DNA from 2 places in the Aneurinibacillus sp. XH2 genome. Region 2 is predicted to be linked to the other one. Evidence: a T-box and tRNA genes for the amino acid it is inferred to sense, from the RefSeq annotation. Region 2 holds a T-box; the other holds one or more tRNA genes.
What was found. A T-box is a leader RNA that pairs with one kind of tRNA and senses whether it is charged. The one in region 2 lies ahead of ACH33_RS04050 (valine--tRNA ligase), so its partner is inferred to be a tRNA-Val.

Region 1: it has a tRNA-Val gene. The T-box ahead of ACH33_RS04050 (valine--tRNA ligase) is inferred to sense a tRNA for this amino acid. The anticodon was not compared.

What each region holds. Positions count from the first base shown of each region.
Region 1 is NZ_CP014140.1:3,457,520-3,473,574, reverse strand. It holds gene ACH33_RS17315 (response regulator transcription factor) at 1-238, shown strand, start outside; gene ACH33_RS17310 (sensor histidine kinase) at 228-1,259, shown strand; gene ACH33_RS17305 (ABC transporter ATP-binding protein) at 1,343-2,263, shown strand; gene ACH33_RS17300 (ABC transporter permease) at 2,256-2,993, shown strand; gene bacA (undecaprenyl-diphosphate phosphatase) at 3,039-3,836, shown strand; gene ACH33_RS17290 (GNAT family N-acetyltransferase) at 4,662-4,970, shown strand; partial or broken gene ACH33_RS20255 (IS256 family transposase) at 5,133-5,264, opposite strand; gene ACH33_RS17285 (hypothetical protein) at 5,575-5,868, shown strand; gene ACH33_RS17280 (DUF3139 domain-containing protein) at 5,964-6,323, shown strand; gene ACH33_RS20620 (fumarylacetoacetate hydrolase family protein) at 6,345-6,584, shown strand; gene ACH33_RS17275 (peroxiredoxin) at 6,912-7,451, shown strand; gene ACH33_RS19915 (hypothetical protein) at 8,057-8,257, shown strand; gene ACH33_RS17270 (hypothetical protein) at 8,830-9,312, shown strand; gene ACH33_RS17265 (beta-class carbonic anhydrase) at 9,372-9,926, shown strand; gene ACH33_RS17260 (alanine/glycine:cation symporter family protein) at 10,129-11,496, opposite strand; gene ACH33_RS17255 (enoyl-CoA hydratase/isomerase family protein) at 11,677-12,468, shown strand; gene ACH33_RS20420 (hypothetical protein) at 12,580-12,705, shown strand; gene ACH33_RS17250 (ribonuclease H-like YkuK family protein) at 12,799-13,362, shown strand; tRNA gene ACH33_RS17245 (tRNA-Asn) at 13,513-13,588, shown strand; tRNA gene ACH33_RS17240 (tRNA-Glu) at 13,593-13,669, shown strand; tRNA gene ACH33_RS17235 (tRNA-Val) at 13,673-13,748, shown strand; tRNA gene ACH33_RS17230 (tRNA-Thr) at 13,784-13,859, shown strand; tRNA gene ACH33_RS17225 (tRNA-Asp) at 13,870-13,946, shown strand; tRNA gene ACH33_RS17220 (tRNA-Phe) at 13,975-14,050, shown strand; tRNA gene ACH33_RS17215 (tRNA-Tyr) at 14,106-14,190, shown strand; tRNA gene ACH33_RS17210 (tRNA-Gln) at 14,198-14,272, shown strand; tRNA gene ACH33_RS17205 (tRNA-Lys) at 14,340-14,415, shown strand; tRNA gene ACH33_RS17200 (tRNA-Gly) at 14,423-14,498, shown strand; tRNA gene ACH33_RS17195 (tRNA-Leu) at 14,532-14,620, shown strand; tRNA gene ACH33_RS17190 (tRNA-Arg) at 14,645-14,721, shown strand; tRNA gene ACH33_RS17185 (tRNA-Pro) at 14,729-14,805, shown strand; tRNA gene ACH33_RS19560 (tRNA-Glu) at 14,848-14,908, shown strand; tRNA gene ACH33_RS17180 (tRNA-Ile) at 14,921-14,994, shown strand; rRNA gene ACH33_RS17175 (16S ribosomal RNA) at 15,256-16,055, shown strand, end outside.
Region 2 is NZ_CP014140.1:826,133-842,187, reverse strand. It holds gene ACH33_RS04070 (Ig-like domain-containing protein) at 1-89, opposite strand, end outside; gene ACH33_RS04065 (methyl-accepting chemotaxis protein) at 292-2,244, opposite strand; gene murC (UDP-N-acetylmuramate--L-alanine ligase) at 2,421-3,836, opposite strand; gene ACH33_RS04055 (bifunctional folylpolyglutamate synthase/dihydrofolate synthase) at 3,829-5,157, opposite strand; gene ACH33_RS04050 (valine--tRNA ligase) at 5,165-7,825, opposite strand; T-box leader at 7,915-8,144, opposite strand; gene ACH33_RS04045 (ABC transporter ATP-binding protein) at 8,300-8,971, opposite strand; gene ACH33_RS04040 (ABC transporter permease) at 8,971-10,179, opposite strand; gene ACH33_RS04030 (c-type cytochrome) at 10,500-10,922, opposite strand; gene ACH33_RS04025 (cbb3-type cytochrome c oxidase subunit II) at 10,945-11,439, opposite strand; gene ACH33_RS04020 (cbb3-type cytochrome c oxidase subunit I) at 11,460-12,842, opposite strand; gene ACH33_RS04015 (hypothetical protein) at 13,263-13,445, shown strand; gene ACH33_RS04010 (phosphotransferase) at 13,471-14,478, opposite strand; gene ACH33_RS04005 (hypothetical protein) at 14,478-15,464, opposite strand; gene ACH33_RS04000 (LysM peptidoglycan-binding domain-containing protein) at 15,483-16,055, opposite strand, start outside.

The DNA.
Region 1 (16,055 bases), 1.0 Mb from region 2:
AACGGCTAAGGAATTTGAACTCCTGAAGTTTTTTGCTTCCCATCCTGAACAAGTATTTACAAAAACACAACTGTTTCGCCATGTTTGGAATAGCAATTATATAGAAGATGACAATACAGTCATGGTACACATTAGAAAGCTTAGAAAGAAAATAGAAAAAGATCCCTCTAATCCTCAATTTATTCAAACGATTTGGGGTATAGGGTATAAGTTTATGGGTGAAAAAGATGAATCATGACAAATATATTTTCCTTATTATCCTTCAATTCATAGTGATTACCGGGCTTTTCTTGATAGATATTAAGGAAAGTTTGGTAGGCCTGTTAAATGGGGCTTTATTTATTTTCTTATTTTCTGTGACGTTCATTCTTTTAATAAAGATACTTCATTCTCGTAAAAGGTTAAAGCACATCGTTGAGGAGTTAAGACGAGCCATGAACGGGAACTTAAAGACAAGATTACTAGCTAAGGACGATCATCTATTGAATGAAGTCATTTTTTTAATTAATGAATTACTTGAACAATTAGAAAAAAATCAGATTGAAGCAATTAAATTCCATACAGCCAGAAGACGTCTTCTTTCAAGTATATCCCATGATATTCGAACCCCCCTTGCATCTATTATTGGATACATTGATGCCCTTCGAGATAATATAGCGGCTTCAGAGGATGAAAAACGTGAATATCTTGAGATTCTCTCTAAGAAATCCAATAATTTAAAGCAATTGATAGATGAAATTTTTGTCATGGCAAAGCTTGACGCTGATGAGATCCCATTGAAAGTAGAATCCCTGGATCTATCAGAATTTGTCAGAGAAACATTAATTGAGTTTTTGCCTAAATTGAAGAATGATCATGTACAGCTACATTTAAATATCCCTGAAAAAAAATGTTTTGTCATGGCGGATCGTTTGAGTCTTATCCGCATCATTCGGAATTTAATCAAGAACGCATTGGAATATGGGAGAGATGGAAACATCTTAGGGGTAGAGCTTATAGAAAAAACGGACGAATATCATTTGCTTATTTGGGATCAGGGACCTGGTATTCCAAAAAAGGATCTTGAATTCGTGTTTGAAAGAATGTATCGAGGTGATCAAGCCAGAAGTTCTTTTCATGGGGGGAGTGGCCTAGGCCTTTCTATTGCAAAAGCGCTTGTAGAGAAAAACGGTGGAACAATATGGGTAGAGAGTAGTCCGTGGGAAAAAACTACGTTTGGTTTTTCAGTACCAAAACATAAGCACTCGAACGGATTTTAAGAAATAGTTAAGAAACAGATAAGAAGCAATTAAAAAAGCCTTCTTATAATGTAACTAAGTTTACTGAAAGAGGGTGCATCATATTGAGTGTAATCATAAAAACGGCCAATCTAACAAAGAAGTATGACAACCAAGTATCAGTCGATCATGTTAATATGACTGTAAATCAAGGAGAGATTTACGGTTTTCTTGGCCGAAATGGTGCGGGGAAAACGACTACGATCAGAATGTTATTAGGGTTGATTAAACCTACCTCTGGAAAAATTGAAATATTTGGAGAAGATTTGTTTAAAAATCAGAAGGAGATTTTAAGGAGAATCGGGTCAATGGTTGAAGTGCCTGGTTTTTATGGAAATCTTACGGCAAAAGAAAATTTACTCATTAATGCTAAAATTATGGGCGTTCACAAGAGAAATGCTATTGAAGAAGTGCTGGAAATTGTAGGACTTCAAAATGAGACGAAAAAGCTCGTGGATAAATATTCTTTAGGAATGAAGCAAAGATTAGGGATTGCCAGGGCTCTTCTCCATTATCCCGAACTATTAATATTAGATGAACCTACTAATGGATTGGATCCGATTGGCATTAAGGAAATACGGCACCTTATTAAATCATTGGCTGAAGAAAGAAAGATTACCATATTAATTTCGAGCCATATTTTATCAGAAATAGAACAGTTGGCAGATACAATGGGGATCATTCATGAAGGAAAGCTCCTAGAAGAGATAACAGCTGATGAACTAAGGAAAAGAAATTGTAGATACATAGAGTTTCAAGTATCTAACGACAATAAAGCAGTGATGCTCCTAGAGAAGAATTTTCATATTTTTGATTATGAAGTTCATGAAGAAGGAAATATCCGCGTCTATTCGCATCTCGGACAACAGGGAAAAATCAATAAATTATTTGTGCAAAATGATATTGAAGTATACAAGATTACAATGAGCGAAGACAAATTAGAAGACTACTTTACCAAATTAGTTGGGGGTGGTACAATTGATTAATTTATTATATACGGAACTATTAAAGTTAAAACGCTCTAAGATGTTCCTCATTAGCGTTCTCGGAGCAGCGGTAGCCCCCTTTATGGTGGTAGTTGCATCCTATATTTATATGAAGACTGAGGATTCACATCAGATCATTACATTTCCTGAGCTTTTTTCCGAAACGAATTTGTATACGGTTTTATTAATCGGTGTTCCTTTATATGGAGTCGTTTCAGCCTATCTTTTTAACCGTGAATATTTAGAAGATACTTTGAAAAACCTTTTAACCATCCCCGTGTCACGAATAAGCCTTATTATGAGCAAATTAATCATCCTATTCATGTGGATCATGTTCCTAACTTTCGTTGCCTGGGGATTAACTTTATTTTTAGGGGTATTAGGACAGTTTCAAGGTTTAAGTCCCTTATTAATCGTTAAGTCTTTGGGGAATTTTATGACAGGCGGGCTCCTTCTTTTTATATTATCAACTCCAATTGTACTTGTAGCAGTTGTCATGAAGAATTATGTACCAACCATTATTTTTACAATCGTGATCACCTTGATAAACGTTATGAGTGGAAATTCGGAACATAGGGGATTGTTTCCGTGGGCAGCAGCAGGAGATATTGCAAATGATACCCTTCAACCGACTTACCCTGCGGAAGTTTCTTATATTGCTATTTTTGCTACATTTATCATTGGATTGATTGCAACCATCGTCTACTTTAAAAAGGTGGATATTCATTGAAGAATCATAACTACATGAATGTATCCAGGAGAGAAATGATGAATGATAAACGATCTATTAATTGCCTTTATATTAGGAATTGTTGAAGGTTTAGCTGAGTTTTTACCGATTTCTTCTACAGGTCATCTAATATTAGTTGGCCATTTATTGGGTTTTGAAGATGAAAGATCAAAAACGTTCGAAATTGTTATACAGTTAGGGGCAATACTGGCTATCTCCATCTTATATCGCAAGCGTCTCGTTTCTTTATTTAATATTAAGCCCATTTTAAAGAAAGAAAAGAAATTCAATGCAATACACATCATACTAGGTGTTTTCCCTGCGGTAATCGCTGGTTTATTGTTGCATGATGTCATAAAAAACTATTTATTTCGTCCAAACACTGTGGTGATCGGACTCGTAGCAGGGGCTATTCTTATGATTATTGCAGAAAAGAAGAAACTTAAACCTGCCTCCTATTCCTTAGATGACTTAACTTATCGACAGGCATTAACAATTGGCTTATTTCAATGTCTATCAGTATATCCTGGTTTTTCAAGGGCAGGGGCAACGATCTCTGGTGGATTATTGGCAAGAGCTAGTTATAAAACAGCATCAGAATTTTCATTTTTAATTGCTATTCCTATTATGATTGGAGCAACAGGCTTGGACTTACTAAAAAGTTGGAATTACTTAAGTACAAGTGATATACCAATGTTTGCAGTAGGTTTCGTTACTTCCTTTGTTGTGGCAATGCTGGCAGTTGTAACGTTCTTAAGGATACTTGAAAAATTGGGGTTAACACCTTTTGCATATTATCGTATGGTGTTAGCTATTGTGTTTACGATATTTGTATTGCTTTAAAAGTACATTTTGATATTAAAAATTGGATGCTGTTTTAAAAACACTGTATTATCCTACTAATCAGAGTGCTTTTGTTTTAGAACGGGAACAAAATGATTAAACCTTGCTCCAAAGCTACAAATGTTATCGAGCAATAAAAAAGTCGTTTAAAAAAACACACGTTATGGAGTAAAATGGAAATAACTCCGAACGTGTGTTTTTTTGTAAGGTGATTTTGTTGGCGAATGTGAAAAATTGATAAAAATTATTCCTTCTGGATTAAGTACAATTTCATCCATTATACAGTTTATCCTATTATTTGTTATATTTATTGTTTCGATTTTAATTACACATGTTTTAAGTAAACGAATAAAATAGTTTTAATATTTTATTTTTAACTCTTTATACAAAAGAGAAAATTCGTGATGTTATATCATCATATTTTGTATATAAATTTATAAAAAGGGGAGTATTTCTAAAATTACGGCTGGGACAATGTTACTTTCACCTATTTGTGTATTTGCACAGGAAAACACACAAGATATAAATTTGAAAAATGCACAATCTTGTCCAGAACGAGTACTACGTCGTATTGGCTGTTAAACTGTCAATTGGAATGTATATAGTAAAAAGAGATATTTGAATAAGGGTAAAATCTAAAATAAACGGTAACAGGGGGAAGATAGAATGAATGTACCAACCTTTAAAATCAAAGAAGTAACCGAAGAAATGTTGCCAGAATTAAAAAAATTAATGTTAAAGTACATAGTGGATTTTTATAAGTGTCCCTAACCCACAGATGAAAATTTAACAAATCACGTATTATATCTTCTTGAAAATCCCCAGATGGGAAAACAATTTATGATCCAGGTGGACAATAAATCTGCTGGCTTTGCGACTTTGTATTATACATTTAGCACGACTAAGGTTGCTAAAATAGCTATACTTAACGACTTGTATATTGATAGCGACTACAGGAAACAAGAATTTGGAGAAGAACTTTTTAAATTTTGCTTAAGTTATACAAGGGAAAATAACTTTAGCACCATGTCCTGGAAGACAGCAGTTGATAATTATGTAGCACAATCTCTTTATGATAAGATGGGCGGTATGAATACTAACCAAAAGTGGATTAATTATGAAATTATACTATAACCGAGTTGTGTAAATGAATTTTGAAACTCGTACTCCTATAACCGATCGCTTGTTAATCTTTCAAGAAAAAGAGGTCACAAATTTACATGCATTACCATTATATAGAGGGAATTTTATTAAAAATTCTCTCCTATTTTTTACAATGTAAATAGGGAGTTGATTCTACTCTCCATATTTTTGTTTAAATTTGTCTTGCAATGCCATATAAGCCGAGGCGAATCCCTTTAGCTTGCGGGTAGACCAACGTTCCTGTAAGTCTTGCAGCGCAAGGAAACCGATTTTCTCTGCTGCTTTTGCTTCAGAAGCAGAAAATAATCATGCAATGTTCGCAATCAAAGACCCTGTTTTACAACATGTGTTAACGTTTTTAGATTGTCCTAATATTCCTGAGACCACGTATGTAACAGGAAGACCTGCCGTCCCAAGAACATTCTTTTCTGTTGTTTAAAGAACAAACTTGCTCTTGAGCAGCCTCGCTGGTACGGAAAAAATCGTTATCATTTTCACTGCCAGTTGTGTACTATTATTCATAATATTTTATTTTTATATTATTTTTGTAATATAATCAAAATTATAGAAATCAATGTATACTAAAAGGAGAAATATGTGGACTTTATTAGAGCTAATACGTGTTGTTTTAGTTTTGGTTATTGGAAACGCCATACTATGGATTTTAGAAAGAAGTGTATATGTCGCACTTGGTGTAAATGTAGAAAGTAATCTTTACCTAGTATTAACCAGTATTGCAAACCTGCTTATTATTTTTATTCTGTATAGAAATAAATTACAGTTTTTAGGCTGGTATAAAGGGAATAAAAATCGCCTCCCTAAAGCAACAACAATCTTCTTTTTACTATCAGCTGCGTGTTGCCTATTTATAATTCCTTTTCTAACTTGAAATCTCCCGGAAAATCCGGGAGATATAATACTCTTTCTTGTGTAATATATGTATTATTATTTCCTTTATTTGAAAAATCTTCATTAGGAGGAAAAATGAAAAGTAAATTTATTGTAATTGTTTTTGTATTATTAATTCTTATCGGAGGAGGATTATTTTTAAAATTTCAATACGACCATTCCCTTCAAGAAATACAACAAAAAACAATGGAGTATTTAGTGAAAGATAAAAACTACAAAGAGAGTGATATAAAAAAAGTAGAAAGCGTACATACAAAAGGAGGGGACATGGGAGTCTTAGTTAAAGTTACGTTTGTTGACGAACCAGAAACTGAGTATTCTTACCAGTCTTATAACGGGAAAATAATTCAAATTGAAGTGAACGGAGAAAGAAAGGCTTATCCTAAAAGTAAACATGTAGAAACTAACAATAGCATGATAAAACAAATGAAGTAATGATGCGGGAATCAGTCATAAATCTCTTGGATTTTCGAGGGGGGGTATTTTTGTCCAAAAACACTCCCCTATATCTTTCGAGGCAGAGGATTCCCGTCGGCATTTCCTAAGGGTATAACAATAAAACCTGGTGATATGATCGCAACTGGAACACCTGAAGGTGTTGGTATGGGATTTGAACCTCCCCGTTTTTTGAAGTCAGGTGATGTCGTTGAAGTTGAAATTGAGAAGTTACGGGTTTTGAGAAATACAATTGCTTAAAACTGGATTTTGTAGTTCCATCGCAGGCCTTGAGGGAATGATATTTTCTTCAAGGTCTTTCTTTTTGTATTAATCACTTTTTCTGCGCACGTTGCCTATTCCTGCTGGATTGGATCTGTTGCTGTGGTATGTGCGGGAAGTGATAAGGATAGAACAGAGTATAAATAAGGAATACAGAATGCATTGAGCTGTGGTTTTTTATTTGTTCAGATAAAACCCTATATAAATTGAATATAATTTTTATTAGAAAACATTATTGACTTGTTTTATATTTCTATTTATAATTATTTCATATAAGAAATGAAAACTTAAATGGAGGTATTAATAATGGCAGATCGTCTTGTAGGTAAGAAAGCTCCAACTTTTACAATGGAAACAGTTTTAGGAAACGGTGAAGATTTTGGAAAGGTATCTTTAGAAGACTATCGCGGCAAGTGGTTGGTTCTGTTCTTTTACCCGATGGATTTCACGTTTGTATGTCCGACAGAAATTACCGCACTCAGCGATGCATATGAGCAGTTTGCCGAACTTGATGCAGATATTCTTGGTGTATCGACAGACTCCGTATATACGCACCGTGCATGGATTAACACGCCAAGGGAGCAAAACGGTCTTGGCAAGCTTAATTTCCCGCTCGCAGCCGACCTGACTCATAAAGTCTCCCATGATTATGGGGTTCTGGTTGAAGAACAGGGAGTTGCTCAGCGCGGATTGTTTATCATCGATCCGGAAGGCGAATTGAAATACCAAGTAGTTACGGACGACAATGTAGGGCGTTCTGTAGACGAGACGCTGCGCGTACTTCAAGCATTACAAGCAGGCGGTCTTTGCCCGGCCAACTGGAAGCCTGGAATGAAAACTTTATAAAGTGGAAGAGCCGTTACTATAACGGCCCTTGAGCGTGTAGACAAAGTACGGAAGGTACAAGGTTTACACGCTTTTTTGTTGAAATAAATATCATATCGAGATTTTATGCAGAATTTTTGCTTTCCAAGGTAAAAATTTTCTTCGTAGCTGACGAGTGGACAAGGGCCGTTGGTTTTTAAACGTTTGTTTAATTTTTTTGAAAGCGGGAAATTGCCGGGAATGGCGCGTCATTCAGACGTATTGGCGGAATTATAGCGCCGCTCCTTGTTGAGCAAGCATTGCATGTTTTTTGCCGTTATTTTATTGCGATTGGTGTGCTGGCAGTAGTTATGCTAGGATCGGAGACGCGTCATCAGGAATTGATTAGAAAAAGCGAAAGAAACAATGTTGGGACAAATGCAGGCTTATAGCATAGAGAAGCCTACGCATGTTTTTGCTTAGTTTGTAATCGGTTCGATCGTGGGAGCGAGGTAGATATTATTTGTAGACTCCTTTGGAAATGAGCGATCTATTCCTGTTATTTGTTTGGAAATTTTTTTATTGCAACCTGACATATACTTTTTCGTATAGGAAGGTAATCTGCTAACAAAGGAGATACGATTATTATGTCGCTTTTTAAAGACTTATTAAAAACGCTGATGGGTCGGAAAAAGTATGGTTATCATCGTTACAGTAGTAGTGATCACTATCACCGTTCCCACCATCATCCGTCCCATTATGATCACTCTCATTACGGCCATTCTCATTACAAAAGGAAACATAAGAGGCGCAGTTTCTTTTCCAGTGGTGGATTTTTTAGCAGCTAACTAGATAGAGTACGGGGCTTTGAAGCATCGCTGTTAATAATTGCATTTGCAACACTGGTCATAGCGGGGAACCTATTTCTATTCATTCCAGTATGAGCCGCCTTGTGGGACGTCTGTTGTGCATGACCGTCTTGGTGTTACCAGCACTAAGCGGTCTCTTTTTTATTTTATTGCTTTTCACTAACAACTATGGTGTCTTAATAATTTTATTTTAAAAAAGGTAGGAATGTATGTTCGTATTAAAGTCGGCAATTACGAGCGAAGAAACTGGTCGAAAGAAAATGGTACTCTCTATAGCGTGAGCGTTTCTAAAAAGTATACAGAAGGAAAGAACTGTGAATATCGTGGGCTATACATTGAAGTAAAGTATTTAACGCTGATTGTGTAGGGGTTTACAATATCTTACGCAAGTATCTGTGTCGGATCAGGGAACCGTATCCAGCAGTAGTGGCGTTGGACACGCCGGTGATTGATGTACCGATGGAATCAACATACATTCATTGGGAATCCGAAGCTCGCCAATTCATTGGCGATGTAGTTCACCGTGGACGTGTACAGTAAAAGGGGGACAAATGATGAAGGAGCCTGATAAGTGCATCGAACAAGAGCAAGTGCTCTCGTCCCATACAAAAGAACGCTGGTGGCGAAGAAGACGTGAAGTAGAAGAGTGGGAACAAAGAGAAAAGGGCATAAAAAAGGAAAAGCTGACCCTTCCTTTTTTAAATGACGAAGTGGATGTTGAATTGTTTCCCGCGCTTTCTTTGCTTAACAGTATGGGAATTGTGACGGAATATTCATGTGCGGGTGTTAGCGAATTGGATGATCCAGTAAGCCATTCGCTTTACGCGTATGTAACATTGCGCGAATCCGAAGCAGCTCAGGTATTTCTTGCTTATTTGCGCGGGAAAATGCGCCACCGCCTGCTTGTTGTATATGAGCCGGCTCGCAGACGATATGATATTTCTTCTTTTTATATTCGGCATAACCGTTCCTTTTGCTTTTTGTTATACCACTATGCGCTACAGTGGAAAAACACTTGTCCGATGGTGGAATGAAATCGTATACGTTATAATGAAATGAAAGCACTTATTTGAGTGGAGTAGGGGGAAACGTAATGTCTGTATTAGCAGAAATTATGGAGTATAATCGTAATTTTGTGGAAAATAAAAAATATGAAGAATTCCGAACGACAAAATATCCCGATAAAGGCATTGTTATTTTGACATGTATGGATACACGACTTATCGAGCTTTTGCCGCGCGCTATGAACTTGCGAAATGGTGATGCGAAGATTATTAAAAATGCAGGTGCAATGGTAACGCATCCTTTTGGAAGTATTATGAGAAGCATTTTGGTAGCGGTATATGAACTGCAGGCGAAAGAAGTGTTTGTCGTTGGTCATCATGATTGCGGAATGACAAGTTTGAAGCCCGGCTCTGTGCTTGAAAAAATGAAGCAAAGCGGTATCTCGGAGGACAGAATAGAAACGCTCCAGCATGCTGGTATCGAATTGGATAAGTGGCTGACCGGTTTTAATAGTGTAGCAGAGAGTGTTAAGCAGACGGTGTATAATATTAAGAAACATCCGCTATTTCCACCACATAGTGCGGTACATGGCCTGGTTATCCATCCGGAAACCGGGAAGCTGGATCTTGTAGTGAAGGGATAAGGGCAGAAGTTGACAGGCGCCTTTTTTGTAATGTTCCGTTCCATGCTATGGGTACTTGAGATACTGTGTAAGGCTAGTGTGGATTTTGGGATAAGAACGTGGGTAGGTAAATTCTAAATAAGGAAATGATTGCTGAACTCGAGGAACAATCGGTGTGAAACAGGATGAAAAGAGAGGCCTAACAGCCTCTCTTTTCATCTGGTTAAGCGTCTGCTTGTTTCGGTATGGAATCAGGAGATGTGTGTTTTACGTATTTACTGTAGTGTCGGGATTCAGCCACAACCACACCCGACAGGGCGAGCAGGCCGATTAAGTTTGGCAAAGCCATGAGACCGTTTAAAATATCGGCGATGGACCATACGAGTCCAAGCTTGGCCACCGCTCCAAGGAAAACGGTAAACGTATATATAAGCCGGTAGCCGAAAATCGCTTTCGTGCCGAAAAGATACCCAAAACATTTTTCTCCGTAATACGACCATCCAAGAATAGTAGAGTAGGCAAAGAAGATCAGACCGATAGTAACGATCCATCCGCCCGGCCCCGGCAGCATTTGATTGAATGCTTCCGTGGTTAAGGCGGCGCCTTCCAAACCTTTATTTGTATACAGGCCGCTCATAACCAGAGCAATACCAGTGATCGAACATACAACAATGGTGTCAAGAAACGTTCCGGTCATTGAGACAAGTGCCTGACGCCCTGGATGGTCAGTTTTGGCCGCTGCTGCCGCGATTGGTGCGGAGCCCATACCTGCTTCGTTGGAAAATACGCCGCGCGCTACACCGTAACGAATGACGGTGCCGATAGCGCCTCCTGCCATGGCTTGGCCGGTAAATGCATCGGTAAAAATAAGTCCAATTGCACCTGGTAATTTATCAACGTTAGTAAGAATAACAATAAGTCCACCAAGAACATAGACAATTGCCATAAAAGGGACGATAATACTTGCTGCACGTCCGATACTTTTAATTCCGCCAAGAATGACGAGCGCAGTAAGAACGGTGAGGACGGGACCTGTAATCCAAGGACTGATGCCAAAGCTGGCTTTTACGGATTCGGCAACTGAGTTGGATTGCACGGAGCTTCCGATACCGAACGCGGCGAACGAACCAAGCAGCGCGAAGCAGACAGCAAGCCATTTCCAGCCTAATCCACGTTCAATGTAGTACATTGGACCGCCAGACATTTCGCCGTTTTTGCCGTTGATACGGTATTTAACGGCAAGAATAGCTTCTGAATACTTGGTAGCCATGCCGAAAATGGCCGTAATCCACATCCAGAATACGGCGCCCGGCCCCCCGGCTACGACAGCAGTTGCGACCCCGGCGATATTACCCGTACCAATCGTCGCCGATAAAGCGGTCATTAGAGACTGAAAATGAGAAATATCGCCCTCCGATTTTTGATCTTGATTTTTGGAGAAAGCGAGCTTTAAAGCGTGAGGAAGTTCGGTAAATTGCAAGAATGATAGGCGGAACGTTAGATAAATTCCTGTTCCTACAAGCAGAATGAGCAAGGGCGGGCCCCATACGATAGTACTTACTTCCGATAGAAACTTTTCGAAGACTTCCATAGCAACCTCCCTACAATTTTTTCTAAAAATTTTCATTATTTATAAATTACATATAGACAATTCATTTGTCTAGTCTTACAGTTTGAATAAATAAGAATTATAATGAATTTAGATATTTAAGGAAGTGTCTTGTTTAAAAGTTATTCACAGCTGAATACAAGCAAATAATGAGGTGATCATTTGAAGTTAGAAATTAGTCGCTTTGAAGATGGAGCAAAAATTGTTTGGCAGGAGACGGCAGGATTAGCGATCGTAACCATTAAACGGCCGCAATCCAAGAACGCTATGACACCCGAGATGTGGAAGGTGCTCGCAGATATTGGGAAGAAAATAGAAAAAAACAAAAAAATCAAAACGGCAATTTTGCGGGGGGAAGGACCGCAGTTTACAGTTGGTTCCGACATTAAAGCGTTTCATAAAATGACGATTGAGGAAGCGAATGAAGCATTTGTTTTAATGGAAGATGCCATTTCTTCGTTCGAGTATTTACGTATTCCGACAATTGCATTTATCAATGGCCCGGCGATGGGAGCAGGTCTGGAGCTGGCGCTTTCCTGCGATTTACGTGTGGGAACGCCTAATGCGTTGTTGGGGATACCAATTGGAAAATTGGGAATTACGATTAGCCAGCGTTTCTCCCAGCGTCTAGTTAATTTAATCGGGCCGAGCCGGACGAAGGATTTGATTTTTACAGGGCGTTCATTTACAGGTGAGGAGGCGTACAGACTTGGCTTGTTAAATTATCTTGTTGAGGAGGAGAACGCAGAAAGCTTTGTATTGGAATTAGCACAGAAAATCGCTCGTGCTTCTATGAATTCGCTTCAAGCAGCAAAAGAAGCGGTAGCACGTTGTGTGCCGTTCACGGAAGTAGCATTTGGACACCGCGGATATCCACAGTACATTGACCCGATCGACTTTCCTGAAGGTGTAGCAGCCTTTGTGGAAAAGCGGGAACCACGTTTTAGAGGTTAAACAAAAAATTCGCATAAAATTTACGAAATTTTATAACTTTTTCCACTGGAATTGTTTCGTATTAGTGGTACAATAAATATAATTAAAAAACAAAGGAAAGGGGATGGCGGCATGCTCGGTGAAGATATGAAATGTAAGGAAATGGTCATCTTTATGCCGTGCTGTATCCGCCGTATGTTTACCGCGTTCCTTTCCGTGAAAAACACGTATAAAAACGCTGAAGCGACGATAAGGTAATAACAGGACTATCTCATACATGTGAGATGGTCTTTTTATTTTCTTGAAATAAAGCAACAATAAATGTAAGGAACGGAAGATAGGAGGGATACAATGGAAACGAAACGGGCTTATAAGCAAGGTGTGTTTTATAACATGAGTGAAAGATTTTTTAGTTTTGACGAAGTTTTTGAGCGTATCCTGCATTTTATTGCATATGATCCGCTGGCACGGTATTCCATGGCTATCGGTACAGACTCGCACGCGTATCAGACATATACAAAATTTACGTCCGCTGTGTTAATTCACCGCATTGGAAAAGGAGCTTGGGGCTGTCTGCGCGACTGTATCGTACCAAGGCGTATTGAGAGCCTACGGGAGAAAATATCACTGGAGACTTCGCTGAGTCAAGAGATTGCTTATTATATAACGCCGGAGATGATTGCCAAGATTTCGGACGTATTATTGCCATATGTGGAAAAAGGTGCGGATTTTACCATGTCGATTCACTTAGATATAGGAAAACAGGGATCGACAAAAGAATTAATTAAAGAGATGGTGGGAAGGATTCAGGCCATGGGAATTGAAGCAAAAATTAAACCCGATTCTTACGTAGCTTCCTGCTATGCGAACCGGTACACCAAACGTAGTTCAGTAGTAAAATTGAGCGTTACTTAATTTATCTGCAAATTTTTATTTATAAATTGCTCATTCGTTTTAAAAAAGTACTTGCTATCTTGGTTTGTACATGATATATTAAAAAACGTCACTGCTAATACTTCTTAAGGATGAAGGAGCAGTTGGATTGTTTCATAATTTGTTATTCATTCCGCAGTAGCTCAGTCGGTAGAGCAATCGGCTGTTAACCGATCGGTCGCTGGTTCGAGTCCGGCCTGCGGAGCCATTGTGGCCCGTTGGAGAAGTGGCTTAACTCACCAGCCTTTCACGCTGGCATTCAGGGGTTCGAATCCCCTACGGGTCACCATCTGGAGGGTTAGCTCAGCTGGGAGAGCATCTGCCTTACAAGCAGAGGGTCGGCGGTTCGATCCCGTCACCCTCCACCATCTATCCATTCCTTGAAAAAGAAAGCAAATAATATGCCGGTGTAGCTCAACTGGCAGAGCACCTGACTTGTAATCAGGGGGTTGAGGGTTCGATTCCTTTCGCCGGCACCATTTTTGATGCGGAGCCGTGGTGAAGTTGGAGTTCACGCCGGACTGTCACTCCGGAGGTCGCGGGTTCGAGTCCCGTCGGCTCCGCCATTTTATTTTTTTTAATATATGGTAATTTGGCTCGGTAGCTCAGTTGGTAGAGCAGAGGACTGAAAATCCTCGTGTCGGCGGTTCGATTCCGTCCCGAGCCACCATTTTTTGACCATAGATAGTTGGACAAGCTATTAATTATAATCAGATGGGGAATATGGAGGGGTAGCGAAGTGGCTAAACGCGGCGGACTGTAAATCCGCTCCCTCTGGGTTCGGCGGTTCGAATCCGTCCCCCTCCACCATTGAAGTTGGGGTATCGCCAAGCGGTAAGGCAACGGACTTTGACTCCGTCATTCCCTGGTTCGAATCCAGGTACCCCAGCCATTTTTATCGTAAATAACCGCGAAATTCTGTGGCGTTTGCGATATCAGGTCATCTTTGTTGTTTGTTGGAGCCATTAGCTCAGTTGGTAGAGCACCTGACTTTTAATCAGGGTGTCACTGGTTCGAGTCCAGTATGGCTCACCATTTTCATGCGGACATAGCTCAGTTGGTAGAGCACAACCTTGCCAAGGTTGGGGTCGCGAGTTCGAGTCTCGTTGTCCGCTCCATCTATAATATAAGAGCAAAGGCTCTTTTTTTATGCCGGGGTGGCGGAACTGGCAGACGCACAGGACTTAAAATCCTGCGGTAGGCGACTACCGTACCGGTTCGATTCCGGTCCTCGGCACCATTGATATAAGTGCAAAGGTATTTCGTGCCCGTAGCTCAACCGGATAGAGTGTCTGACTACGAATCAGAAGGTTGGGAGTTCGAGTCTCTCCGGGCACGCCATTTATTTCGGGAAGTGGCTCAGCTTGGTAGAGCACCTGGTTTGGGACCAGGGGGTCGCAGGTTCAAATCCTGTCTTCCCGACCACGTTTTTCTATGAAAAGCGATTGAATTGTTTTTTGTAAGTATTGTTCAATAGTAGAACATCAGCCTTTCAAGCTGAATACGTGAGTTCGATTCCTATCCTCCATACATAGATTTTGGGCCTATAGCTCAGTTGGTTAGAGCGCACGCCTGATAAGCGTGAGGTCGGCTGTTCAAGTCAGCCTAGGCCCATTAGATATTACAAAAAACTTTTTAAAAAAAGTGCTTGCAATTTATTTTTAGATATAATAGAATGAAAAAGTCGCCGCTAAAAAGAGGCGAAATAAAAGAAGTCCCTTGAAAACTGAACAGTGACACTCGTTTGTGTGCGAGGTAAATATCCCATGAAAGTGAAGGTCAGCTTCAAAGTTGATTTCAGGCACTTTTATGGGGCCCGAAAAACATTCTTTACTTTATGAGCTAGCTTACGAGCTTGCGTATCAATCTTCATCTTTTTTGGAGAGTTTGATCCTGGCTCAGGACGAACGCTGGCGGCGTGCCTAATACATGCAAGTCGAGCGAACCGATGGAGTGCTTGCATTCCTGAGGTTAGCGGCGGACGGGTGAGTAACACGTAGGCAACCTGCCTGTACGACCGGGATAACTCCGGGAAACCGGAGCTAATACCGGATAGGATGCCGAACCGCATGGTTCGGCATGGAAAGGCTTTTGAGCCGCGTACAGATGGGCCTGCGGCGCATTAGCTAGTTGGTGGGGTAACGGCCTACCAAGGCGACGATGCGTAGCCGACCTGAGAGGGTGAACGGCCACACTGGGACTGAGACACGGCCCAGACTCCTACGGGAGGCAGCAGTAGGGAATCTTCCGCAATGGACGAAAGTCTGACGGAGCAACGCCGCGTGAGTGAGGAAGGTCTTCGGATCGTAAAACTCTGTTGTCAGGGAAGAACCGCCGGGATGACCTCCCGGTCTGACGGTACCTGACGAGAAAGCCCCGGCTAACTACGTGCCAGCAGCCGCGGTAATACGTAGGGGGCAAGCGTTGTCCGGAATTATTGGGCGTAAAGCGCGCGCAGGCGGCTTCTTAAGTCAGGTGTGAAAGCCCACGGCTCAACCGTGGAGGGCCATCTGAAACTGGGGAGCTTGAGTGCAGGAGAGGAGAGCGGAATTCCACGTGTAGCGGTGAAATGCGTAGAGATGTGGAGGAACACCAGTGGCGAAGGCGGCTCTCTGGCCTGTAACTGACGCTGAGGCGCGAAAGCGTGGGGAGCAAACAGGATTAGATACCCTGGT
Region 2 (16,055 bases):
TCTGCACGTACGGAAACATTCCCAATGCTTGTAAAAAAAAGCATAAACATCATACAAAACAACAGTCCCATAGATAATGCTTTTCTCATCTTCTTCCTCCCCTCTCTTGTTATATTTTTACTATATAACAGGGAAAATTTTACCACAATACATATCACTGTCAACTTTGTTTTCCCGTGTATACATTTATATTATCTTTCATATTTATGAAATAATGGAACAACAATGAAGCGCGAAAGTTTGAATAAAAAACGCCTTCTCTTGTCGTAAAGGCAAGAGAAGGCCGGTTTTTCACATTTTAAACCTATCTACATTATCTCTTAATTCTTCAGCGATCGTTGACAACGCAGCGGCCGATGAATAAATCTCTTCCATGGAAGCAAGCTGTTCTTCCATTGCGCTCGAAATGCTGCTCATTTTCTCCATGTTTTGTTCCTGAGAATACTTGGCATTTTTCGTGATTTGCATAACTTCTTCCGCTCCGGCTGAAATTTGCTGCACCGCCGCTGATACTTCCTGAACTTGTGTGGTTACTTCCGTAATGGACTGCAAAATCGAACGAAATGCTTCGTCTGCCTCGCGGACATTTTTCATTCCCTTATGTACGACATCTGTACTATCCGTCATCGACTGAACCGCATATTTCATTTCCTGCTGAATGGTAGCAATGAGCGCTTTGATTTTTTCTGCCGAATTTGATGACTGCTCAGCCAAACTCCGCACTTCATCGGCGACGACCGCAAAACCTTTTCCTTGCTCCCCAGCTCTTGCCGCCTCAATGGCCGCATTTAGCGACAACAAGTTTGTCTGGTTAGCGATTTCCGTAATCACTTCAACAATTTTGCCAATTTGGTTAGAACGTTCACTAAGGCGTTCGATAACTTTGCTCAATTCTCCTACTTTATCGGTAATCATGCTCATATTTTCATTGATCGTTTGCAATGCCTGTTTTCCTTTTTCCGTCCGCTCCAACGCTTCAGAAGAGGCAAGAGAAACCGTTTGGGAATTTCCGGCGATTTGTTGAATCCCCCTCGACATTTCATCAACAGATAAAGAAGCTTTCTCGATGCTCTTCGTCTGCTGTATCGTTTCTTCCGTTATATCTTGCGTCATCGCCGCCACATGTTCGGATGCCTGACTTGATTGCTCTGCGCTTGCAGCTAATTGTTCCGAAGAAGAAGCCAGCAGATGAGATTTCTCGCTAATCGTTTGCAAAACAGAATGCAAAGAATCGATCATATGATTAAAACTGGTTCCCACTACGCTTAGCTCATCCCGGCCCTTGCTTTGAACTTTGGACGTTAAGTCTCCCTCTTTGACTTTTTCGGCGACATTCCTCAAATCTTGCAAAGGCTGAGTAATGGAACGGATGACAATATACGCAAGCAATAAACTAAACACGAAAAACACAAGCACTACTACAAGTGTGGTGTAAAAAATAGGTGCCACTTCCTGCTCGGCTTCCGACTCGGGCATTACACTTGCAATTTTCCAGCCAGTCAAAGGATTGACGGAAAATACGGCGTTCATCTGTTCCTCGCCTTCCATGTATGTAAGTTCCCCTGAATTTTGTTTCATGATCTCTTCATATTGTACACCCGAGACTTTAGACCCATACTTTTCATGCGGATGAACAATCACCTCACCTTGCTCATCCAGAATAAAGGCATAGCCTTCTTTCCCGATTCTTACCTTTTTCACTTCATCTGTTAAATGGTTTAAATTTAAATCAATGCCTACGACTCCCTTGCCGTCCTTCGTTGTTTTAGCAATTGTTACCACTACAGCATCTACGGAAACGGCTTGATAAGGATTTGTAATAATAACTTCCCCTTTATTTTCCATCGCTTGCTTATACCAGGGTCGCTTACGCGGATCATACCCATCCGGCATTTTTACATTAGGCGCATTTACATAAGAGCCATTCTCGTTTCCTACAAATGCATTGATAAGCTCGGAATGAGCAGATTGAAAATCGTTCAATCGTTGTCTTAAACCTTCTGTTCCAACTTCAGCAGAGTTGATGTTTTGTGCCAGAAACTCAATGTTTTTTACCTGTGGATATATGACTCCGTTAACAAACGTATTCAATGTTTTATTGCTCTCTTGGCCACTATATAAAATTTGCTCCATAACCTCTTTCTTCGCTACGTTATACGATACAAATCCTAAACAACTAGTAGAAATAAATACGATTAGTAAAAAAGAAATGATCAACCTCACTTTTACAGAGACATTTCTCATGTATTGAACCCTCTTTCTTTGTTACTTTTTTATGATATGACAGAGAAGATTTTACTAAAAAATTCCCTCTTGTCAACTTTTCTATCCACAGAAAAAGCCTTTTTTCAGCTCGTAAAAGTGAAAAAAGGCTCTTTATCGTTTTTAAGAAATTGTATTTTTTACAAAACGGAAAATATCTATGCTTCTTTTAAATGCTTTACTAGCTGTTCCGCAACTTTCCAAATATCTCCTGCACCCATAGTAAGGACAAGATCGCCTGGCTTCACGGCTTGCTTCAACCGCTCCACTACTTTTTCCTTTGTCGGAATATAAGCGGCGTTTGGGTTGCTGTTCTCCCTAATCCGTTCTACTAACCTTGCAGCACTTACACCTTCAATTTCCGGATCATTTGCTGGAGAATAAATATCAACGATAATGACTTCGTCCGCATCGCCAAACGCTTGGCTGAACGCATCCAGCAGGAAGAATGTGCGTGTATACCGTTGTGGCTGGAATATCGCTATAATGCGACGATTCGTTGAACGGGCCGCTTCCAGCGTTGCCTCAATTTCAGTCGGATGATGTGCATAATCGTCTACTACGAGAATATCGTTAACTTCTCCGATGACTTGGAAACGCCGTTTCGCCCCACGAAACAATATAATCGCTTCCGCAATTTGCTCAAACGTTAATCCGGCCTGCATGCACACCGCTGTCGTCGCTAACGCATTATATACGTTGTGAAGCCCTGGTACTGAGAGTTTCATCCTGCCTAGCAATTTTCCATGATGGAACACATCGAACGAAATCGTACGGTCGCCTGGCTCAATATTGCTTGCAGTATAATCGGCTTCTTTGTTAATCGCGTACGTAACAAACGATACATTTTCCTTCTTTTCCGAAATCATCTCCGTCACATATTGATCGTCAATGCATACAACCGCTGCCCCGTTCTCTTTCACTTGAGAAAGAAATTGACGATACGCTTTTTTTAAATTTTCAAAGTCTCCATCGTAATTTTCAAGATGATCCGGCTCAATATTGGTAACAACCGCAATATACGGGAAGTACTCGAGGAACGTGCCGTCGCTTTCATCCGCTTCCGCCACGACAAACTCGCCTCTGCCCGCTTTCGCGTTGCTTCCTATGTCCATGATTTCACCGCCGATAATATACGTCGGATCGATTTCAGCCTTCTCCATGACCAGTGCAATCATGGACGAGGTTGTTGTCTTTCCGTGCGCACCTGCCACCGCAATGCCTTTTTTCTCATTCAACAACCGCGCCAGCATTTTTGAACGATGAATGAGCGGAATCGCCTGTTCTTTCGCAGCCATTAATTCCACATTCTCCTGCGGAATGTCCGTCGAATAGATAACCAAATCCGCGCCCGTGATATTTTCCGCCTGATGACCGATGAACACACGAGCTCCTTTTTGCTGCAGTTTATCTGTCAGCTCTTTGCGAGCTACATCCGAGCCCGTGACATGACATCCCATATCCAGCATGACACGGGCAATAGCGCTCATTCCATACCCGCCAATGCCAATAAAATGAACATGTTCTCGCTTGTGTTCCTGCTGTTTTTCCACCTGAGTGTCCATCTTATTCATCACCAGCTTTCCTGTTTTCTTTCCACTCGTTTCGTATATCCGAAATAAAATATAAAGATCCGGCCACAAGCAGCACATCCTGCTCATGAACCGTATGTAGTGCCCGTCTCCAGGCTTCCTGCCATTCTGTTATAGCATAAATGGGCAGATCAGGCCCGGCGGTTCGGAACGCGTTAGCGAGCGCCTCCGGTTCAGCTGCTCGCGGATGGTCAGTTTTCGTCACCCACACCTGTTTGCACAGAGGGGCAAGCAGTTCTGCCATCTCTGTGTAATTTTTATCGACGAGCGCGGAAAAAACAAGAGAAACTTTTTGACCCGGATAATAGTCCTGCAACGTTTTTGTAAGCGCTTTTACTCCATCTACATTATGCGCACCATCTAAAATTACATCCGGATTTTCGGCAAGCTTTTCAAAACGGCCGGGCCATTTTGCTTCACGCAAACCGGTTCTAATGTGCTCCTCCTCTACATAGAGAGCAAAATAATTGGAAAGTACCTGCAAGGCCATTACAGCTACAGCGGCGTTATGCATCTGGTGCTCGCCGACCAATCCGAGTTCGCACCTATTATAAATGCCAAACGTGCCGCTAAAATCAAGAATTTCTTTGTCTCCCTTTCGGATTCTCACCGCTTCGTATTCTTTGCCTTCCCGATACAGCGAAGCTTTTCGCTCACGGGCCACGCTTTCGATTACTTCCAGCGCTTCCTCGGACATTTTCCCGGTAATAACCGGGACACCATTTTTGATAATCCCGGCCTTTTCCCGGGCAATAGCGTGAAGATCCCCTCCCAGTATATTCATATGATCAAAACCGACATTAGTGATGATGCAAGCGAGCGGATGGACAATATTTGTCGAATCCAGCCTTCCTCCTAGGCCGGTTTCCCAAACTACGATATCCGGGTACGACACTGTAGCGAAATATAGGAGCGCCAGCGCAGTAACGACTTCAAATTCCGTTGGCGCGCCGCATGCTGCATCTTTCATCTCTTCCACGATCGGGCGAATTCTTTCAATAAGCGCAAGCAGATCTTCCGGCGCAATCGGTTCTCCATTGTGCTGAATTCTCTCGTGGAAAGAAACAACATAAGGCGATACAAAAAGTCCGACTTCATGCCCGGCTTTTCGCAGGATCGATTGTAAAAAAGCAGCAGTCGAACCTTTTCCGTTCGTGCCGGCAATATGAATAAACTTTAAGCGACGCTCGGGATGCCCGAGGCGCTCCATCATATATTCCATCCTCTCAAGGCCAGGCCGGACGGAGAAGCGCTCCAGTCCGGCCAGCCAGGAAAGGGCCTGTTCTAACGACTTAGCAGTCAACGTACCATCACCCTCTGAGCTCTTGGATTCTTGCTTTTACTTTGGCTTGCTTTTCAAGATAGTCCGCTTCTTTCGCCCGCTCTTGTTCGATAATATGGGCCGGCGCTTTTTCTACGAAGCCTTTGTTGGATAGTTTCTTCTGCACGCGTTCCACTTCGGCGTCCAATACCTTCAATTCTTTTTCGAGGCGAGCGATTTCCTGTTCAATATCAATCAAGCCTGCGAGCGGCAGGTACAATTCTGCCCCGCTTACGACGGCTGACATCGCTTTTTCCGGCGCCGGAATATCCGTTCCGATTTTCAGCACATCCGGATTGCAGAAGCGCTCAATATACGCTTTACCATCCTCAAGATAGCTGAGCGTTTCTTCGTCGTTTGCTTTGATAAACAGTTCAATTTTCTTGCTAAGCGGTACATTTACTTCCGCGCGAATATTGCGTACGTTGCGGATGACATCCATCAAAAGTTCCATCTGCTTCACAGACGCCGGATTTTCTAGCTCAGGCTTGTATTCTGGCCAGGAGGCTACAATTAAGCTGTCACCTTTATGCGGCAAATGCTGCCAAATTTCTTCCGTAATAAATGGCATGAACGGATGCAAAAGACGCATCGTTTGATCAAGCACATATGCGAGTACCGAACGCGTCGTTTTCTTCGCCGCTTCGTCATCGCCGTACAGCGGAAGCTTCGCCACTTCGATATACCAATCGCACAATTCATCCCAGATAAAATTGTACAGCACGCGGCCCACTTCACCGTATTCAAAACTATCAAGCAAACGGGTCGTATCTTTAATCGTTTCATTCAAACGGTGCAGAATCCATTTATCTGCTATCCCAAGATTCCGGGTCACATCAATATCTTCATACGTAAAGCCTTCCATGTTCATCAACGCAAAGCGGGACGCATTCCAAATCTTATTCGCGAAGTTTCGCGCCGCTTCCACACGTTCCCATCGGAAGCGCTGATCATTCCCCGGTGTGCAACCTGTCGCCAGCATAAAGCGCATCGCGTCCGCGCCGTACTTGTCGATAACTTCCATCGGGTCAACCCCGTTGCCAAGCGACTTAGACATCTTCCGCCCTTCTGCGTCGCGCACAAGACCGGTGATTAATACATACTTAAACGGATTTTTATCCGTAAATTCAAGCGCGGTGAAAATCATACGTGCAACCCAGAAATAAATAATATCATAACCGGTTACAAGTACATCGTTCGGATAGAAATGCTTCATGTCTTCCGTTTCATCCGGCCAACCAAGCGTCGAGAACGGCCACAGCGCCGAGCTAAACCATGTATCCAGCACATCCGGATCTTGTTTAATGTTTTGACTGCCGCACTTCGGACACTTGTGAATATCTTCGCGCGATACCGTCATTTCGCCGCAATCATCACAATACCAGGCCGGAATGCGGTGTCCCCACCACAACTGGCGGGAAATACACCAGTCACGCACGTTTTCGATCCAGTGCAAATAAATTTTTTCGAAGCGTTCTGGCACGAATGTTACGCCCTCTTTTACCTTTTGTGCCTCGATGGCGCGCTCCGCCAGCGGCCTCATTTTCACAAACCATTGTGTAGACAAATACGGCTCGATAACTGCGCCGCTGCGCTCACTGTGCCCCACAGAGTGGGTGTGTTCTTCAATTTTGAACAGTACGCCCTGTTCTTGCAGGTCACGCACGATATTTTTGCGGCATTCAAAACGGTCCTGTCCCTGATAAGCTCCCGCGTTTTCATTCATTTTGCCCGCTTCGTCCATGACAAGGATTTGCGGCAGGTTATGACGCTGTCCGATTTCAAAGTCATTCGGATCGTGAGCCGGCGTAATTTTCACGGCACCGCTTCCAAATTCGCGGTCCACATAGTCGTCCGCTACAATCGGAATTTCTCGTCCAACGATAGGAAGAATAACCGTCTTGCCGATTAGATGCTTATAGCGCTCATCTTCCGGATGTACAGCGACTGCGGTGTCGCCAAGCATCGTTTCCGGGCGAGTCGTTGCTACCTCGATATAACCTGTGCCATCTTTAAGCGGATAGCGCATATGATAGAGCGCGCCCTGCACATCCTTGTACTCCACTTCAATATCGGAAAGTGCTGTACGGGTCATCGGATCCCAGTTAATAATATATTTACCGCGATAGATAAGGCCCTTTTCATACAAGCGTACAAACACTTCGCGCACCGCGCGGGAAAGCCCTTCGTCAAGCGTAAAGCGCTCGCGGCTGTAGTCGAGGGAAAGTCCCATTTTTGTCCACTGTTCCCGAATCACATTCGCATAGTGTTCTTTCCATTCCCACACTTTTTCCACAAACTTTTCGCGGCCCAATTCATGACGTGTTACACCTTCTTCGCGCAGTTTGCCTTCCACGCGTGCCTGCGTCGCGATACCGGCGTGGTCCATGCCAGGCAACCAGAGCGCATTATAGCCCTGCATTCTTTTAAAACGAATCATAATATCCTGTAACGTATTGTTCAGCGCGTGGCCGATATGCAGATTCCCGGTTACGTTCGGCGGCGGAATCACAATCGTGAACGGCTGTTTCTTCGGATTGCACTCCGCTTTAAAATAGCCATTGTCGCGCCAGAACGGATACCATTTCGCTTCCGTCTGTTTCGGTTCATATTTCGTCGGCATTTCAGTTTGATTGTGCTGATTCGACATACGTAATACCTCCATCAAAAATTCCAAATAAATAGTATAGAAAGCTTACCTAAAATCTTCTGCTACATGAAAAAAAACTCCCTGCCCAGCCAAAGGACGAAGGAGTTTGTTCGCGGTACCACCTTTGTTAGCCTGCACGTGCTTTTTACATGCCGGCTCGCTTTCTCATGATAACGGGATATCCCGGTCTACCCTACTTATCTGTTCAGGCAGACAGCTCCAAGGCTACCTTCTATTAGTACTTCCATGCAGACCTTCCACCGCTGGCCCACTCTCTGGTATGGCATCCTAATATACTCTTCCTCTTCATCGCTGATTCTATCGCTATAAACTTATTATTCATTGTACCCAGTTTGTGAGAAAATAGTCAATACGAAGCTGTCACCGTCTTTTTTTCGTGCTTGTTGCCTTTTTTACATGAAGCCGTTTTTTGTTGACAAGGAAAGCAAAATGACAGAGCTTCTGCTATTCATTTCATATAGAGATTTTTAATCGTCCTTGCTCTAATTGGATAATACGACCGGCTTCAGCAGCTAATTTCATATCGTGTGTCACCATAATGACCGTTCTGCCCTGAGCGTTCCATTCTTTGAAAAGTTCGATGATGATAATAGCATTATATTCATCAACCGCCCCTGTTGGTTCATCCGCAAAAATCACGTCAGGCTTATTTATGAGCGCGCGGGCAAGTGCAACCCTTCGTTGTTCGCCCCCGCTCAATTGATAAGGTAAATTGTCCAGCTTATCGTCCAGCCCTACCCGTGCAAGCAAATTCCGTCCCCATTCTTCATCGCTTTTTTTGTATGTGCGGCACAATGTTTTCGGCAGAAGTACATTTTCCAGCGTATTCAATGTCGGGATAAGGCTTGGAAACTGAAACACAAAGCCACATTGTTCTGCCCGGATGCGCGTCCGTTCCTTGTCGCTCAAACCGGTAACGTCTTTGCCATCGAAACGCACCGTCCCTTCTGTCGGACGCTCCAGAAGTCCTGCTATCGCAAGAAACGTCGATTTCCCGCTACCGGAAGGTCCGACAACCGCGACAAATTCGCCGGCATGAATCGTTTCGCTTATGCCCTTAAGGGCATGAACTTTCCGCTCGCGCCCGATGCGGTATGTTTTATGAATATTCTCAAGCGAAATCATTATTGCTCCCCCTCCCGAATCGCTTCATATGGCTGTAGCTTTAACGTAGAGCGCACGGGGAAGAACGCAGCCAGCACCGCAATCAGCGCCGTTGCCGCCGTTGTGCCCGCGCCGATAAAAAAGCCGGTCACCCAATCAGGAAACAGCATCGGTAACTGTAACAGTTGCAAAAGTAAAATCCGATTATCGTACAAAGCCGCGCCAGCCAGTAAAGAGCCAATGGCCGCTCCGATCACGGAGGCAAAACCTGCTTCCATCAACAGTAAGCGGAACGTAACAGCGCGGGAAGCACCCATGGCACGCAGCATGCCGATTTCTTTCCGACGCTCGCTAATAAGCGCGGTAAACATGGTCATTACTTGCAGTGCGCTCATAATAAGCACAAGACCAATCATCATATAGCTCATCATTTTCACGGGAAAAATCTGTTTGTTTACCGTTTCTTGCAATCCGCTCCCTTTAACCACATCAACTTCCAAGTTCATCCGCTCAATTTGACGCTTTACAAATTCCTCCATTCCTGGTTTTGTTTTTACAAGGATAATAGAAATAGAGTTTTCCGGAAAATCAAGCTTGCTGTCTTTATGATTTAGTTCGCGCGCCGCATCCAGCGTAATAAACAGCGTCCTGTCCGTTCCCATACCCGTAGGGAAAATCATGTTTTTTAATATAAAATCCTTACCAAAAAGCGTAATCCATTCCTGCATGTATTCATTGTCAAAGTGGTAAATGTAATTTTTGCCGCCCGCCTCCGCGCCTGCAATTAGATCATATTTCCCTACTTTTTTGTCTGCGGCTGTCCAATTTTTCAGCGTAAAATCAGTTTCTGGGTCATAGGCGACTACCGGAAAATTCCCTGCCGTCTGACAGCATACCGTCGAAACGGTTTCCAGATAAAGCTGAGGAGAAGCAATTTCCACTTCGCTGATGGTACGCACTTTATCAAGTATGCTTTCCGGCATATAAAATTTGGTCGGTGTTCCGGAAATAATCATATCGCCTGCCTGACCGCCGAACCCCTTGGGCACGACCATTAAGCTGGCGCCCAAGCGGCTGGAACTCGCTTCGATGCTTCGCTCCATAGAAAGAACAAAAAAATAGCTTGCAAACAAAATAAAAGCGGTAATGGCAGCGCTTCCCGAAAGCAGTACGGTGCGCGATATTTTTCGCTTAAGACTACGCCAGGCTACCGTGGAAAGTTTCTTCATTGCTGTTCGCACCTCTTATATGCATCACATTCGGCGCTCGATATTCATGCGGTAATACGACCCGCTTTGAACCGCCGTTATCAAGCCAAACGTATAATATGAAATTCACTCAAATTGTTATGTTAATCGCGCGACGATAGGATTTTAACCATCATGAAGAGCAGACCTCCAATGACCGTAAACCAGAGAATATAGTAAACAATCTGTACGCTGTTCAGCATGCTTGCCCACCACTCTTTTTCATATTTTCCATTTATTATATCACTGAGATTATGAAAAACAAAAAAGACCAGAAAAAGGCCTATCTGGTCTTTTTTCATTTATTTCAACGTTTTCAGGAATTCAACCATGGAATCCTTCTGCTCTTCCGTCCAGGAAGCTCCCAACGCTGGCATACTGCCCCGTCCTTTGGTTAGAACATCCTTCACGCCTTCAGGCTTTAGCTTATCTACTATGCCATAAAGAGACGGCCCCATGCCGCCTTTCAGATCGGCACCATGACAAGCTACACACTGTCCGGAAAGTCCTTTTCCTTTTTCCACGCTTACGCCCTGTGCCGCTTCTCCACCGGCCGGACGTTCATCAATCCCTTTGGCGGTCAGCGCATACCCGACAGCCCAAACGGCTAACACGGCATACGTAATAATTAGGAAACGAGGTACTTTTCCGTGTCCTTGCTTCATTCCCATGACTTCATCATAATGCTCTTCGTGCTGTTCATGATTTTTGTGCTTATCAGACATATTATCGCCTCCTCCTCCCCGGTTACTTCGCCGGAGCCGGCTTCAAACTCATCAAGTACGCAACAAGATTATTCATATCCTCATCACTCAAATAATCATACTTAGGCATAATGGAACCTTGGACTATTTTTTGCGGATTTTTCAAATGTTCGATATGCCACTCTTTGCTTGTGCGTGCGCCCACCCACATCAAATCCGGGCCTGTGCGGTTAGAACCGAATAAATGTGGGCGGTCATTTGCGTAATCACCAGGTACAGTTACAGGTCCAATATTCATCGCCAAATCGGCCTTCACCGGACGGACCACCTGTGTATGACAGGTATTACATCCATTCTCAATATATACTTGGCGCCCTTTCGCCTCTGGAGAATCCGGCGCGTAATCGCGCGCTTCCGCATTCGCTGTTGGCATCATCATCTCTTTATCGAAAAACGGCAAGATAATCGTCGCAAACGTCCCCATCATAAAAAGCACAATCGCAGCAAGATAAATAGCTAATGCATTTCTTTCCACCATCGTCCCCTCCCTGTCGTAAATTAAGCAACGACACGTTCTTTCCCCGTCGCAAATTTCGTACCGGACTTCACGGTTTTCCAAATGTTAAATACGAAGAAGAACTGACCGATAATCATCATCGTGCCGCCAATCGCCCGCCAGATGATAAGCGAACGCACGGACTGAACCGTTTCCATGAATGGTTTTCCCTCCATCCACGCAAAACCCTGAATAACGCCCGCAATCCAGAGCGTGAAAGCAAACATCAAAAAGCCGATAACAGAAAAATAATAATGAAGATTCATTAATCTTTTGCTATAAATGTTGCGGCCCGTCAGGCGGGGGATGGCATAATAAATCGTCACAAAGCAAACAAATGAGAAAGCAGCAAATGGAGCCATATGCGCGTGACCGACAACCCAGTGCGTAAATTTAACGACTGCGCTTACCTGCATCAATGATTGAAAAGGCCCCTGCAAACACGCCATCAAATAGAAAATGGAAGCCGTAATAAGAAACTTCATGTTTACGTCTTCGGATACTTTGTACCACATGCCACGCATTGTACCAAATACGTTGGCAAGCACTGTCCAAACCGGAATAATTAAAAGAACGGAAGGAATAATGCCCGCTTTCATCAACCATACCGGGATTGGACCGTTTACCAGATGATGGGGGCCGTTCCACACATAAATCGTGGCAATTGTCCAAAAACCGATAAGTGAAAGCTTATGGCTGTATAACGGTTTACCTGTTAATTTCGGCAGTAAGTAGTAGATTTGACCTATCCCCACTGTTGTAAACCATAAACCAAGAACGTTATGTCCATAGAACCAGTTCATGTTGGCTTGCGCGGCGCCGCCAATAAGGGAAGATGGGATATTGCCGACCGTATAAACGAGCGGCAACCAGATCAAAGAGCCGATAAAATACCAAATCGAAACGTATAACTGTTTCTCCTGGCGTTTCGCAATCGTCATAAACAGGTTAACCGATATCAGCACACACAAAAGAACAACGCCCACATCAAGGAATAACGGCAGCTCCGCATATTCCACGCCGGTAGAATATCCCATACAGATAACGACAACAGCTGTAGCGATCGCCAGGTTCCAAATCAGACACGTTATGTTGCCCAATTTTTCACTCCACAGCTGCGTGCGCGTAAGCTTCGGAATAATGTAAAACATAGCGCCGACCATCGCCATGGACAACCATGCGAGCAAAACCCCGTTCGTATGGATGATGCGGATGTGTGCGTAAGTTAACGCGAAATTAAGAGCATCCGCCCCTGGGAAGTACAGAAAGTCAGGGTAAATTTGCTTGATCGCCACAACAAGCCCGGCGATCATTGAAATGATGAGCCAGAACATCGCACTGTACCAGAAATTCTTCGCGCTACTGAATGGAGCATTACTTAACATGTTATCAACCTCCCCCTCTACTGTTTAAGAAATTACCTTGTGCTTAAAAAGTACCTCTTCCTTCACAACATACTAAAACCCCCACAAAATATAAATAATGGAATTTAACAATATAAGGATAGTTTTAACTTGACATACAAGTTAAACAATGAGATAATGTTGTTAAAGTATATCTTAGTGACTACTCCCTGCTACGATTTTAGGATATATCGCCTACTTCTCGGGATCAACGATCATTTATCAAAAAAATTTGTCAACTTCGTTACAAAAATTTGAATTATATATACTATAAAAAGAGGAGCCTTATTTGCTCCTCTTTTTTCTTTGTAGTATTAGGAAAGTAACGGTAGACGCGCACCTATTATTAGAAAGAGACGTATACTGGAAGCAGGAAAAAGCATGGAAAGGAGCCTAGCAAAAATGAAAGGACGCTGGCGTTACCACCCGTTCTATCTAAAAATTCGCTTCGGTGCTTTGCAGCTCATTATTCCTTTTATCGTGTTCCAATTCATTCGCACGATCCTGTTTCCAACTTCATTTGATGTGGTGCTGCTGTCGCTACTTATTCTGATATACGCCGCCATTTTACTTGATTATATATGAGCCGCAACCGTCGCTTGTTTGCGGCTCAATTTTGTTCGATTCCCAAAGCGAACTCATGCATCTTCGGCAAAAGCCGGAGATGCTTCTTCCATGCTAGGACTTGTTGTTGTTCCATTTGCTCTCGCCGTTCCTTTGAAGCGCGCACATATTTGCGCGCAAGTTCCATCAGCCGCTCCGGATACATAAGATAACACGCTAGAAGTCTTCGCTCTCCCTTCGTAAGACATCTCTCCGATTCGTAGGCGTACAGCCACTCCCTCCCCTTTCCTTTCCGCCATTCCCAAGCAGGTCCATAACGGCGGAAAAATAGCGTTACATCCCGCACCGGCGTATCGAAATTAGCACGCTCAAAATTGATAAAATAGATCTGTCGCCCGGCTCCGACAAGAATATTCCTGCTATGGACGCGTCCGTGACACAGGGCGCGGGATAAATGTAAAACATCGCTACTCACGGCCACCTTCTCCAGTTCCTGTATGCCCCACTCGGCAAATTGCCGAACCTGCTCCGCGCTATTTCTTACTGCTCTTTCAAACGCGGAAGCAGTCTTTCTTTTTCCTCCGGCTTCTGCTATCTCTTCGATTCTCGCGATTCCTTCTTCCCATCGCTGCCGAACTTGTCTAAGCGAAACCGGAGCATATCCCCGCCATTGTTCCCCGGCCTCCGCACTTATTTTATGAATGCGTGCCATCTCTTTTAATACTTTTATATCCCAATCCGGCAAATCTTTGATCATAGCTATCTGTTCAATCCAGGGAAGCAGCAAATACGTTCCTTCATACGTAACCACGCAGGGCTCTCCGTATTTCGTAAGACAAAAAGGAATCACGCTTCGCACACCGCGCGCCGAAAGATAGCGAAGCCAAGAAGCGACAAAGTTCAGCTGCAATGGGTGTTCATGCGTTACCTCAAGCCAAAAACTCCCGCAGTCTGTTTCCGCTTTCCAGCGGTTTTGCCCCTCCTGGACAAGATTATGCAGGCGTAAATCATATTCATGTAATACATGCTTTGTCCGCTGCTCTATGTTTTCCATCAGTCGCTTCCCTCCCCGCATAACCCGTGCATTTCCATTACACATGCAAGCAATTGTTCCCTTTGATATTGCAGCCGAAAGCCGGTAGCAATGCTTTCTTGTTCATCTTTCAGGGAGGTTGCGCTTTTTATTCGCAATAAAACAGGTAATGGATAAGCCAGCAGTGAAAGCAAATAATTTCTTTCTTCTACTGTCAACCTACGCTCATCCGCGTATGCGGAAAGAAACGCCTGCACACCGTCCGCCCCGCCTGCACGCCAGATTTGCTCAAGCAATGAAAGCGTATCTTCATGTCGCCGCGCAAGCACGGGTGCATGCAGTCCGGTAATGTACCATACTCCTTCCCAGCGCACAAGAGAAGCCAGCTCCATATACGCAAACGAAAGCGGGGTTGCATCATGTTCCACCCCGCTTGCTACGTATAATGCCTCCGCCATCCTCACCCTTTCCACTGTGCGGGAGAGATTGTAAAATAGCCATTTTTCCTCAGCGCTTTTCCTGTTATAAAGATTTTGCATTATAGTATCCAGATAACGATAACTATTCCTTAAGGCTGCTTCAGTAAGTATTCCTTTTGTGCAATAGCGTCCGGGAACGATCCTGATTTTGTAGTCAGAGCAGGCATGAATACGGGCAAGAAGCATACCAAGCACAGAATATCCTTCCATCTGCCAGAACGGATGCCTTACCCACGAATCGTCCTTTTCCCAGTAATCGGACAACGCATAGCAACCAGTATCATCAGAAATCCAATGCGTGCCGCTCCTTGTCGCTATATAACGTTCCACATACCGGAATCCACTGGCAGCCAAACACTCGCGCCAATGATGCGACCAACGTAGCAAGTTTTCATCTGTGCAATAAGTGATACGCTTTTTGCCTCTGTCGGATAGCACATACCAATCGTTCTTTTCCTGCTTCACTTCAATAACAGCAAAAGGGTATTCTTCCAGATGACTGCGTAATGTCTCATGTTGCAGTTTCATCTTTCTCCCCCTCTGCCGCTAAGCTTTAACAGGAATGTAAAGAACTTGCCCTTTCGCTACGGTTGCGCTTGAATGCAATCCGTTCGCTTGAGCGATATCTATCACACTTACATTGTATTTTTCCGCAATCTCCTCTAACGTTTCATCCTGTTGTGCAATGCACATTTTTAAACGAGTAAACTTCTCTTCCTTTTGCTTCATGAACGACATCAAATAAAACGCGCTGCCTTTTTTGTCCTCTTCTAGTGTTTCTTCTTCTTCCCCTGGCGCTTCTTCTTCGTCCCTTACTTCTTCAACCGCTTCTTCCTCTTCGGCACTTCTCTCTATTGCTTCATTTTCTCCACGCTGTCCATAAGAAGACAAAAATGGCGTCGTAACGGTAACCGGGTCACGTTTTGTACCTTTCAACGTAATGGATACTTTTGCTTCTTCTCTTTCTTCGGCGCGGTTCTCTTTTTCTTCATTACATTCGTCGTGCGCCTTGCTTTGAACATCGGGCACAGTCACGGATGCAGACTCTTCGGTAAGCTCTGCCTCTGTTTCTGTACTTTGTACATCCGTTTCTTGTTGTTTCGTTTCCGGCGTGTGTGA